Regions from separate parts of the Mesorhizobium sp. M0040 genome, predicted to be linked through region 1. Evidence: riboswitches for the same ligand, from Rfam matches in the RefSeq annotation. Region 1 holds a riboswitch; the other holds the start of a gene.
What was found. A riboswitch is a leader RNA that binds a small molecule or an ion and turns the genes downstream of it on or off. The one in region 1 is predicted to bind cobalamin.
Positions count from the first base shown of each region.

Region 2: another riboswitch for cobalamin. It lies ahead of metE (5-methyltetrahydropteroyltriglutamate--homocysteine S-methyltransferase); the one in region 1 lies ahead of NKJ91_RS28860 (DUF1636 family protein).

Region 1 covers NZ_JAMYVA010000055.1:27,078-32,397, forward strand. The annotation lists gene NKJ91_RS28840 (NADH-quinone oxidoreductase subunit C) at 1-452, opposite strand, end outside; gene NKJ91_RS28845 (NuoB/complex I 20 kDa subunit family protein) at 458-1,039, opposite strand; gene NKJ91_RS28850 (NADH-quinone oxidoreductase subunit A) at 1,030-1,395, opposite strand; gene NKJ91_RS28855 (winged helix-turn-helix domain-containing protein) at 1,732-2,931, shown strand; cobalamin riboswitch at 2,961-3,164, shown strand; gene NKJ91_RS28860 (DUF1636 family protein) at 3,203-3,637, shown strand; gene cobW (cobalamin biosynthesis protein CobW) at 3,634-4,674, shown strand; partial or broken gene NKJ91_RS28870 (cobaltochelatase subunit CobN) at 4,692-5,320, shown strand, end outside.
Region 2 covers NZ_JAMYVA010000056.1:14,795-20,114, reverse strand. The annotation lists gene NKJ91_RS28955 (helix-turn-helix transcriptional regulator) at 1-763, shown strand, start outside; gene NKJ91_RS28950 (hypothetical protein) at 1,081-1,335, opposite strand; cobalamin riboswitch at 1,887-2,087, shown strand; gene metE (5-methyltetrahydropteroyltriglutamate--homocysteine S-methyltransferase) at 2,183-4,528, shown strand; gene NKJ91_RS28940 (dihydrodipicolinate synthase family protein) at 4,879-5,320, opposite strand, start outside.

The DNA.
Region 1 (5,320 bases):
GTCAGCGGAAAGTCCTTGCGCAGTGGATGGCCTTCAAAGCCGTAATCGGTCAGAATCCGGCGCAGATCCGGATGGCCTGAAAACAGCACGCCGTAGAGATCGTAGGTCTCGCGCTCGAACCAGTCGGCGCCGGGATAAATTCCGGTGATCGACGGCACCAGCGTCTCTTCGTCGGCCTGGACCTTGATGCGGACGCGGATATTCTGTCTCGGCGACAGCAAATGATAGACCACGTCGAAGCGCTTTGCGCGCGATGGATAATCGGCGCCGCAAACGTCGATGATCGAAATGAACTGGCATTTCGGGTCGTCGCGCAGGAAGGTCACCACCTCGATCAGGTCGCGCGGCTCGACCGAGATGGTGAGTTCGCCATAGGCGAGCACCGCCACGCCGATCCGGCCGATCAGCTTCTCGCCGAGATAGGTCGAGAGGTCATTCAACGCCTGGGTCATGCCGCTCACCGCTCGATCGTGCCGGTGCGGCGGATCTTCTTCTGCAGCAGAAGGATGCCGTAAAGCAGCGCTTCAGCGCTCGGCGGGCAGCCGGGCACGTAGATGTCGACCGGCACGATGCGGTCGCAGCCGCGCACCACCGAATAGGAATAATGATAATAGCCGCCGCCATTGGCGCAGGAGCCCATCGAGATGACGTAGCGCGGCTCCGGCATCTGATCGTAGACCTTGCGCAGCGCCGGCGCCATCTTGTTGGTCAGCGTGCCGGCAACGATCATGATGTCGGACTGACGCGGAGACGCGCGCGGCGCGACACCGAACCTCTCCGAGTCATAGCGCGGCATCGACGTATGGATCATCTCGACCGCGCAGCAGGCGAGACCGAAGGTCATGAACATCAACGAGCCGCTGCGCGCCCAGGTGATCAGCGCCTCGGTCGAGGTGACGAGAAAGCCCTTGTCGGCGAGCTCGTTGTTGATCTCCAGGAAGAATGGATCGTCAGACCCTACCGGCCTGCCGGTGTTGGGGTCGATGAGGCCCTTGGGCTTCGGCGCGACGAGCGTGCCGGAACTGTCGTTCAATCCCATTCCAGCGCTCCTTTTTTCCATTCATAGGCAAAGCCGATGGTCAGCACCGCCAAAAACACCATCATCGACCAGAAACCGAGCATGCCGATCTGACTGAACGACACCGCCCAAGGAAACAGGAAGGCCACCTCCAGATCGAAGATGATGAACAGGATCGATACCAGGTAGAAGCGGATATCGAACTTCATGCGGGCGTCGTCGAACGAGTTGAAGCCGCACTCATAGGCCGAAAGCTTTTCCGGATCGGGGTTGCGGTAGGCCACCAGGAAGGGTGCGGCGAGCAGCGCCAGCCCGACGATCAGCGCCACGCCGATGAACAGGACGATGGGCAGGTACGAACCTAAAAGTGCGTTCATGCTGCAGTTTCCGTTGGCGGCCAATCCACTCTGATTACAGCACCGGACCCACTTGCGGAAGCGTGACAGTTTAACCACTGAACCGTTTTAAGGGGGCTCTATGCTGCAACGCGGCGAGGGTTAGCGCAGCGCTTTCGGCGAAGCAAGTCAAACCTTGTTCAAATCGCGGTGCTGGACGGGCATATCCGGGAAAACTGGTCCGATCCGCTCCTGTTTGATTTCCTGCACTTTTTACTCCACTTTTCTCTCCTGACATGGATGCCGCCAAAACCCTGCTAGCATGGCACGGAATCGTAGGTCATTTTCTCTGTCTAAAATTGTCCGGATGCCGCCTTCATGAAGGAAAAAATCTCGCTTGCCACGGCCCGCCGCATCGCGCTGGCGGCACAGGGATTCAATGACCCCCGACCCGCCGGTACACCCGACCGCCGGCATCTGGCCCGCGTGCTTGCCCGTACCGGCCTGCTGCAGATCGATTCCGTCAGCGCCGTGGTGCGCGCCCACTATATGCCGCTCTATTCGCGGCTTGGCCCCTACAAGCTGGCGCTGCTCGACGACGCCGCCGTAACGCGCAAGCGCATGGTCTTCGAGTATTGGGCGCATGAAGCCTCGTTCTTGCCGGTCGAGACCTATCCGCTGATGCGCTGGCGCATGCAGCGGGCCGAACGCGGCGACGAAATGTACAGCGGACTGGCCAAATGGGGCCGCGAGCACGCCGCCTATATCGAAGACATCTATCGCGAGGTCGCCGAACGAGGCCCGATCGCGGCGTCGGCTTTCGAAGGGCAGAAGGGTTCGGGCGGCTGGTGGGGCTGGAGCCATGCAAAGCACGCCTTCGAATGGCTGTTCTGGGCCGGCCGCATCACCACGGCGCATCGCCGCGGCTTCGAACGGTTCTACGATCTGCCGGAGCGCGTGCTGCCGCCAACAATACTGAGTCTGCCAACGCCCTCCCCCGAAGACGCTCACCGCGAATTGCTGCGCATCTCGGCCCGTGCCCACGGCATCGCCACGGCAGGCGACCTGCGCGACTATTTCCGCCTCTCGCCCGCCGACATCAAGGGCCGCATCGAGGAGCTGGTCGAGGCCGGCGAGCTGTTGCCGGTGAGCGTCGACGGCTGGAACAAAACAGCCTATCTCCACAAGGACGCCCGTTTGCCGCGCAAGATCGAGGCGCGCGCCTTGCTCGCGCCGTTCGATCCCGTCGTCTTCGAACGATCGCGCACCGAGCGGTTGTTCGATTTCCACTACCGCATCGAGATCTACACGCCGGCCGAAAAGCGCCGGTATGGCTATTATGTGCTGCCATTCCTGCTCGGCGACAGCATCGTCGGGCGTGTCGACCTCAGGGCCGACCGCCCGGCCGGCGTATTGCGCGTCCATGCCGCCTATGCGGAGCCCGGCGCCCCGCCACAAACCGCTGCCGAACTCTTCGAGGAATTGAAGCAGATGCAGGGCTGGCTCGGGCTTGAGCGCATCGAGGTGACAGCTGCCGGCGACCTTGGCCAGCCGCTAGCGGATATCGCCGCGTCATAGACGTGCGTTGACACGACTGCCTCCACAAGCCTAAATCCGTTCCAGACGGTCCCCTGCCCGCAACGGCAGGGGCCAAGAGGGAATGCGGTGCGAAATCTCGATTTCAAATCCGCGGCTGTCCCCGCAACTGTAAGCGACGAGCCTCGGCCGAAAACCACTGGGATATTCCCGGGAAGGCGGCACCCAGGCGATGACCCGCGAGCCAGGAGACCTGCCGTCTAGGACATAAGAATCCGATCGCCTGGCGGGTTTTCCGGGCAAGGAGCCTGATTTGGAACGCGACAGCAGTTTTCCGGCTGAGACAGCGGATTTATTGTCCGGCCATGGTGATTCCCCGGCCGGCGTTACCGTCATCGTCTGCTCGTCCTGCCGTGACGAGACCGGTTCGGACGCTCATCCGCGCGCCGGCGAACTGCTCGCAGAGGACACGCGCCGCGCCGCTTCCAGCGAAAACATCAAAATCCGTACCGTCGAATGCCTCGGCAATTGCAAGCGCCGGCTCAGCGCGGCCATGCTGCGCGACGGCTGCTGGAGTTACGTCTTCGGTGATCTGACCACGACCAGCGGCGCCGATCTCGTCACCGGGGCAAAGCTGTTCGCCACCTCGACGGATGGGCTCATTCCATGGCGCGGCCGTCCCGATTGCCTGAAGCGCGGCCTGGTTGCCCGCATCCCTCCCCTTGACCTTTTGAAGGACCTGACATGACCGCTGCCTCCCTTTCGCGCGTTCCCTGCACCGTGGTCACCGGCTTTCTCGGCGCCGGCAAGACGACGTTGATCCGCCATTTGCTCGAAAACGCCAAAGGCAAGCGCCTGGCCATCATCGTCAACGAGTTCGGCGACATCGGCATCGACGGCGAGATCCTGAAGGGCTGCGCCATCGACACCTGCCCCGAGGAAAACATCGTCGAGCTGGCCAATGGTTGCATCTGCTGCACCGTCGCCGATGATTTCGTCCCGGCGCTGGACCAGATCCTGTCGCTGACGCCGAGGGTCGACCACATCCTGATCGAGACATCCGGCCTCGCTTTGCCCAAGCCGCTGGTCCAGGCCTTCCAGTGGCCGTCGGTGAAAAGCCGCGTGACGGTGGACGGCGTCATTGCCGTGGTCGACGGACCGGCGCTGGCTGATGGCCGCGTAGCCAACGACATGGACGCCCTGCAGGCCCAGCGCGCGCAGGACGAGACGCTCGACCATGACGATCCGGTCGAGGAAGTGTTCGAAGACCAGCTCGCCTGCGCCGACCTGATCATCCTGTCGAAGAGCGACCTGATGGACGCAGCCGGCTCGGTCCGTGCCAATGCCGTCATCGGCAAGCACGTTGCTCGGGCGGTGAAGATCGTGCCGACTTCGCAAGGCAAGGTCGACCCGTCGGTGCTGCTCGGCCTCGGCCTCGCCGTCGAGGACGACATCGAGAACCGCAAGACCCACCACGACGACGAGCTCGACCACGAACATGACGATTTTGACTCGTTCGTCATCGACATCACGTCTGTGTCCAACCCGGACGAGCTCGCACAACGGGTCGCCACGGCGGCGGAGGAAGAAAACGTGTTGCGCGTCAAGGGTTTCGTCGAAGTCGGCGGCAAGCCGATGCGGCTCCTGCTGCAGGCCGTCGGTCCGCGCGTCAACCACTATTACGACCGCGCCTGGACCGCCGAAGACGACCGCCGCTCGCGCCTGGTCGTCATCGGCCTGAAAGGGCTGAACCGCCCGGCCATCGAGCGTATCCTCGCCGGCTGACCCGGGTACGAGCCGCGATGCACATCCTCACCACCACATCCGCCTCGCTCGACGATCTCGCCGAGCCTGTCGATCTCAGGCAAACGCCTGCGGATGTCGTGGCGCTGTCCTTCACCGACAGCGACCTGGCCGGGCTGGCGGCGGCGTGGAAGGCAGATGCGCACCGCCTGCCGTCGATGCGGCTCGCCGCCTTGCGCGACCTGCGCCATCCGATGTCCGTCGACCTGTGGATCGACAGTGTCGCCCGCCACGCCAAGGTCATTCTGGTCCGCATCCTCGGCGGCTACGAGTGGTGGCGCTATGGCTGCGACCAGCTCGCCGTTATCGCGCGAAATCGCGGTATCAAGCTGGCGCTGCTGCCCGGCGAGAGCCACGACGAGGATTTGCGGCTGATCGAAGGCTCGACGCTGCCGCGCGAGGAGTTGGACGGCCTGCTTGGCTATTTCCGCGAGGGCGGACCGGCGAATATGACGGCGCTGGTGCAGAGGCTGGCAAGTCTCGCTGGATCGGGTGCGGCGGTAGCCGAACCTGTTAGCGTGCCAAAGGCGGGATTTTACGAGCCGGGACTGGGGGTCGTAGAACGCGGCGTCCCCCTCCCCCTCGAGAGGAGGGTCCGGCCGCCGGCCGGGGGGGGGGGGCGCTCCCA
Region 2 (5,320 bases), on a different contig from region 1:
GCAACAGACTGTGGCCCGTTGGGAAACAGGCAAAACGCAGTTGAACGTCGAGCAGATCAAGGACCTTTGTCTCACGTTGAAATGCACGGTCGAGGAGCTGCTGGGCTGGAAGATTGATGTCGAGGAGTGGCGCACGAGCCCGTTTGCAATTGCCGATGCCGAAACGCGATACGGCACGCTCAGAATCAAGACGACTCTTGGCAGCCGCCAATATCCTATCGATGAAAAGGCGCGTGAATCGATTTTACGTCAGTTGAAGGAACTTCATAATCTGCGTAGAAATAACACAAGCAGGCCATGGCTGTATTGTTGGAGCCTTGACAACAAAATACTCTTGATAAATCCGCAATATGTCCGCACCATTGAGCTTATCGGTGACGATGTAGAGGAGATGCCAGAGTATTATCATCCAGAAATCTATCGGGCTTTGGATGACTGGGATAAGGGTGAGGTTTCAGGAAAGCTGAAGAAAGAATGCGATGCCATCATCGCAGAGATGGGTGATCAGGAAGCCGTGCGCATGGCCTCCTATGTTCGCGTCACATATGACGACGGAGAAGATGAGTGGAACTTCTTGGATGAGGAAACCGCTACGACTTTCTTCGGATTGGAAGCTGCGACCTTTGACGTTCCCCAGTGTAGTTTCGCCGAAGTGGAGGAAGAAGGTTACTACCGAGCGCGATACGCCAACCTTGATCGCGTCGCGGTGATGGAGGTTCCAAGCGACCGTTATCACAGATTGACCGCGCCCGAGGAAGCTTAGAACCATCCACGAAGGGCGCATGTTACATCTCGACCTTGCGTGGTGCGTTTTCAGTACGAGATGACGTTAAGCGTAGGTAGTGGCAGGTAAGAGTGCTCGACCAGAAGCTCAACTGCCTCCTCAATATCGCTGCCGATGTGCCGCAGGACACGTCCACGGGAGCGTGGATAGGCGTGAAGTTCCTGCACTCCACGGTCCGCTCTCCCATCGCCGGTGTGTGCCCGACGCCATCTTGTGGACGAGGTTGGCCGCCTGCACCCGGTTGTATTCCGGCTTGCGGTCCGCCTGGGCGGTCCGCCGCGATGGCTATCTCCATGTCAATCGGCGCCGAACTTTGACTGCCCGCTGCTTTTGATGAATTTGGCGAGGTCCCGCGCATAATCACTCTTGGTCTTCTCCTTGAGGCCCTGTGTCGCGAACTTGTGGTCCAGCAGGGCAAACAGGTCCAAGTCCGCTTCCGCCTGTGGCGCTGGCTTGCCCTCACCGCCCTCGGTTTCCCAATTGGGGACCGCTTCTGCGCGCTGCACCGTGGCGATTGTCCGCCCAAGACGCATCACAAGATCGAACGCCAAACCGTGCGCGTGCACGACGATTTGCCGCTCAGGCCTCATTTGGACAGGACTTGAGCTGGCCCGGTGGTTTGAGCCGGGTTACCTTGAGCCGGTGGGCTGCGAACAAGCAGTTCGAGACATTGGCCTCGATCACTTCGCAACACGCCGCTGCGCCTGGCCTCGGTGTGCTCCCCCCGAAATCGTTGTGTCATATCACCGAGGGCATCACGGCCAACAGCTTCCACATGGGCAACAGCCTCGCCATTGAGCCGAATATGGTCGCGAGCAGATCACCAACGAAGCGGTCGGAACCTCGGAGCCGAAGTTCGACGCCGAGGTGGTTCGCATGATGCGCTAAGCAGCACCACGGCGCTTGCCGGTATGTTTGCTGCCGGCAGCCGACGAACTCCTATCCTCCTGGACAACGGCGCCGTGCGTCATTGCTTTGATTTACCGGCCGCTCAAGGCTTCCATTTCGCTTTCGAGGCGACCTTTGGAACATGCCAACGGAAATTTAACATAACGACATAAACATTTCTTTATGCGGCGTTGACAAAGAAGCGAACTGCTGTAATTGTCTCCCGCGTCGTGGTTCTCCGTACGGCGCTGCCGCAGCGGAGCTAAGAGGGAAGCCGGTGCGATGCCGGCGCTGCCCCCGCAACTGTTAGCGGCGAGCCAACCCCACTCATGTCACTGAGGCGAATAGCCTTGGGAAGACGGGTAGAGGCTATGACCCCGCGAGCCAGGAGACCTGCCACGGCGAATTACGTCCACGGGCGGGGTGTCTCGGTGGCCGCTGCAGCCTGGCGTTCGTGCCGGCCTGCTAGCGCCTTCCTTGTCACCGACGCCCCAACCATCGGGGTCTGGCATGACTGTCTCTCAGCAAATTCCTGTAGCAACGCTCGGCGTGCCCCGCTTCGGTCGTCGGCGAGAACTGAAATTCGCGCTTGAAAGCTACTGGTCCGGAAAATCGTCCGCTGCCGACCTTCTCACGACCGCGAAGGCGCTCCGTGCCGCTAGCTGGGAGGAGCAGCACGATCGCGGCGTGTCGAAAATCCCGTCGAACGACTTCTCGCTCTACGACCATGTGCTCGACACCGCAGCCATGGTCGGCGCCGTTCCATCCCGTTACGGCTGGAATAGCGGCGAGGTTCCACTTGACATCTACTTCGCAATGGCGCGGGGCAACCAGGGTCAGACGGAGGATTGTCGACACGCTGGTCACCAGCAGGCGGCTCATCGGTCTGATGTAACCGCGATGGAAATGACCAAGTGGTTTGACACCAACTATCACTACATTGTGCCGGAACTCAACGATGATCAGACGTTCGCCCTCTCGTCGACGAAACCGGTCGATTACTTCATCGAGGCTAAAGCTCTCGGCGTTCACACACGCCCAGTCATCCTTGGACCGATCACCTTCCTCAAGCTGGCGAAATCGCCTGCCGAAGGATTCGATCCCATCGCGCTCCTGCCGCGGCTGCTGCCCGTCTACGAGCAACTCCTGCAGAGGCTGAAGCTGTCTGGAGCCGACTGGGTGCAGATCGATGAGCCAGCGCTTGTCCTCGATCTGAACCCGAACGAACGAGCTGCGTTCGAATTCGCCTATGGCCAGCTGTCGAAAGCCGCGCCCGAGCTGAAGATCATGCTGGCTACCTATTTCGGGCCGCTGGGAGACAATCTCGAAACCGCGGTTTCTCTGCCCCTGGCCGGGCTGCATATTGATCTCGTGCGCGCTCCCGAGCAGCTGGAAACGGTGGGTCGGCTCGCACCGAAGGATCTGGTGCTCTCGCTTGGCTTGATCGATGGCCGCAACGTCTGGCGTGCGAACCTGCCCGCCATTCTCGACCGCATCAAACCGATCGTCGCCGGCTGGCCCTTGGACCGCGTCGAGATCGCGCCTTCTTGCTCGATGCTGCATGTGCCGATCGACCTCCGCATGGAGACGGAACTCGACGCGGACATCAGGTCGTGGCTCGCCTTCGCGGCCCAGAAGACCGACGAGTTGGTGTTGCTTGCCCGGGCCCTGTCCCAAGGCAGGGATGCGGTGGCAGGCGCGTTGAAAGCGTCTGCCGAGGCTGCCGCCACTCGCGTGACATCCACGAAGATCCATGACCCGCTGGTTGAGGGGCGGATCGCCAGCATTGACGACAGCATGAAGCGACGAGAGAGCGCTTTTGCCGAGCGCTCCAGAGTCCAGGCCGGCACGCTCGGGCTGCCGCCGTTCCCGACGACGACCATCGGGTCCTTCCCGCAGACGCCGCAGGTACGCAGGGCGCGGGCCGCTCATGCGAAGGACCAGCTGAGCTATGTCGACTACGAGACCTTCCTGAAGAAGGAGATCGAGGCTGCAATTCGCTGGCAGGAAGAGATCGGGCTGGACGTGCTGGTGCACGGTGAGTTCGAACGAAACGACATGGTACAGCATTTCGGCGAGCAGCTGTCCGGCTTCGCCTTCACCCAGCATGCCTGGGTGCAGAGCTATGGGTCGCGTTACGTGCGCCCCCCCATCATCTTCGGCGACGTATCGAGGCCCAATCCGATGACGCTGCGCTGGTGGCAGTTCGCCCAGTCGCTTACGGAAAACCCTGTGAAGGGAATGCTCACAGGCCCAGTGACCATTCTCAACTGGTCATTTGTTCGCGACGACGTACCCCGCTCCGAAGCATGCCGCCAGATCGCGCTCGCCATCCGCGACGAAGTGACGGATCTCGAATGGTCCGGCGCAAGGATGATCCAGATCGATGAGGCCGCGTTTCGCGAAGGATTGCCACTGCGCCAGTCTGATTGGAACGACTATCTCGACTGGGCTGTCGAATGCTTCCGGATCGCTTCAACGGGTGTAAAGGACGCGACTCAAATCCATACCCACATGTGCTATTCGGAGTTCAACGAGATCATCGACGCGATCGCTGAAATGGATGCGGATGTCATTTCGATTGAGACGTCGCGCTCGAAAATGGAACTGCTGGACGCCTTCACGAGCTCCAAATATCCGAATGAAATCGGGCCCGGAGTCTACGACATTCACTCACCACGGGTCCCGGAAGTCGGCGAGATTTCGGATCTCGTCATGCTTGCCCGCGAGCGACTGTCCGATGCCCAACTGTGGGTAAACCCGGACTGTGGCCTCAAAACCCGCAAGTGGGAGGAGGTCCGCCCTGCCCTCATGAACATGGTTGCTGCAGCACGCGCGCTCCGGGAGAAAGTGTAGGCCGGAAGGTTTCCTGGTTGCTCACCATGTGGTGAGTTAGCGGCTGCCGCATGTGGGCCGTGAATGTGCCAAAACGCGATCACATCCTTTGAAATAAGTCACTCGAGCGAGAAAGTGCACTTTCCTTCGGCACGTGTACTAATCGCGCAGGAATAAAGGGAACCGTTTTCTCCCTGTGACGTGTCGAGTTCGAAGGGGATGTGATTGGCGTCGAGACCGCTCCTCCATGGGTTATCAGCATGCCAAGTGCGCTGTTCTCGATCAGTTCGTAAAGGACTTCTCGGCTCGGTTCATCGAAATGCGCGGGTACATACATGACAGGTTCCTTCACTGGCCGCCGGGTTCGCTGTTCACCGGTTGACATCCGATGGCAAGCGTTCCAACGCGGCGGCGATCTGGCGCTTCGCTGCTGAGGGCAGAGGCAGGATGGGACGCGGGGGGTCGGCACGGCAAATGTCGAGCAATTCGGCAAGTGCATAGACGACGCGAAGGCTCGAGAACTCCTTGAAGAGGCTCCAGAGCGGCGCAAGCGCGGCATCGATCCGTCGCGCTTCGGCCGCATCGCCCTGCTGCGCCGCTGTGACGATCTTTGTGCAGACCTCGGGCAGGATGCCCGCGAGGACGCTGTACCATGTGTCAGCGCCAGCGATCATGGCCTCTGCAGCGTTCCAGTCGCCGCTGTAGCCGATCGAGAACCCTTCCGGCACAGTGCGCCTCTGGTCGGCCAGATGGCTCTTGATCGCATCGCCCTTGTCTGTCGGATTCTTGATAGCGACGATCCCCCGCACCTTT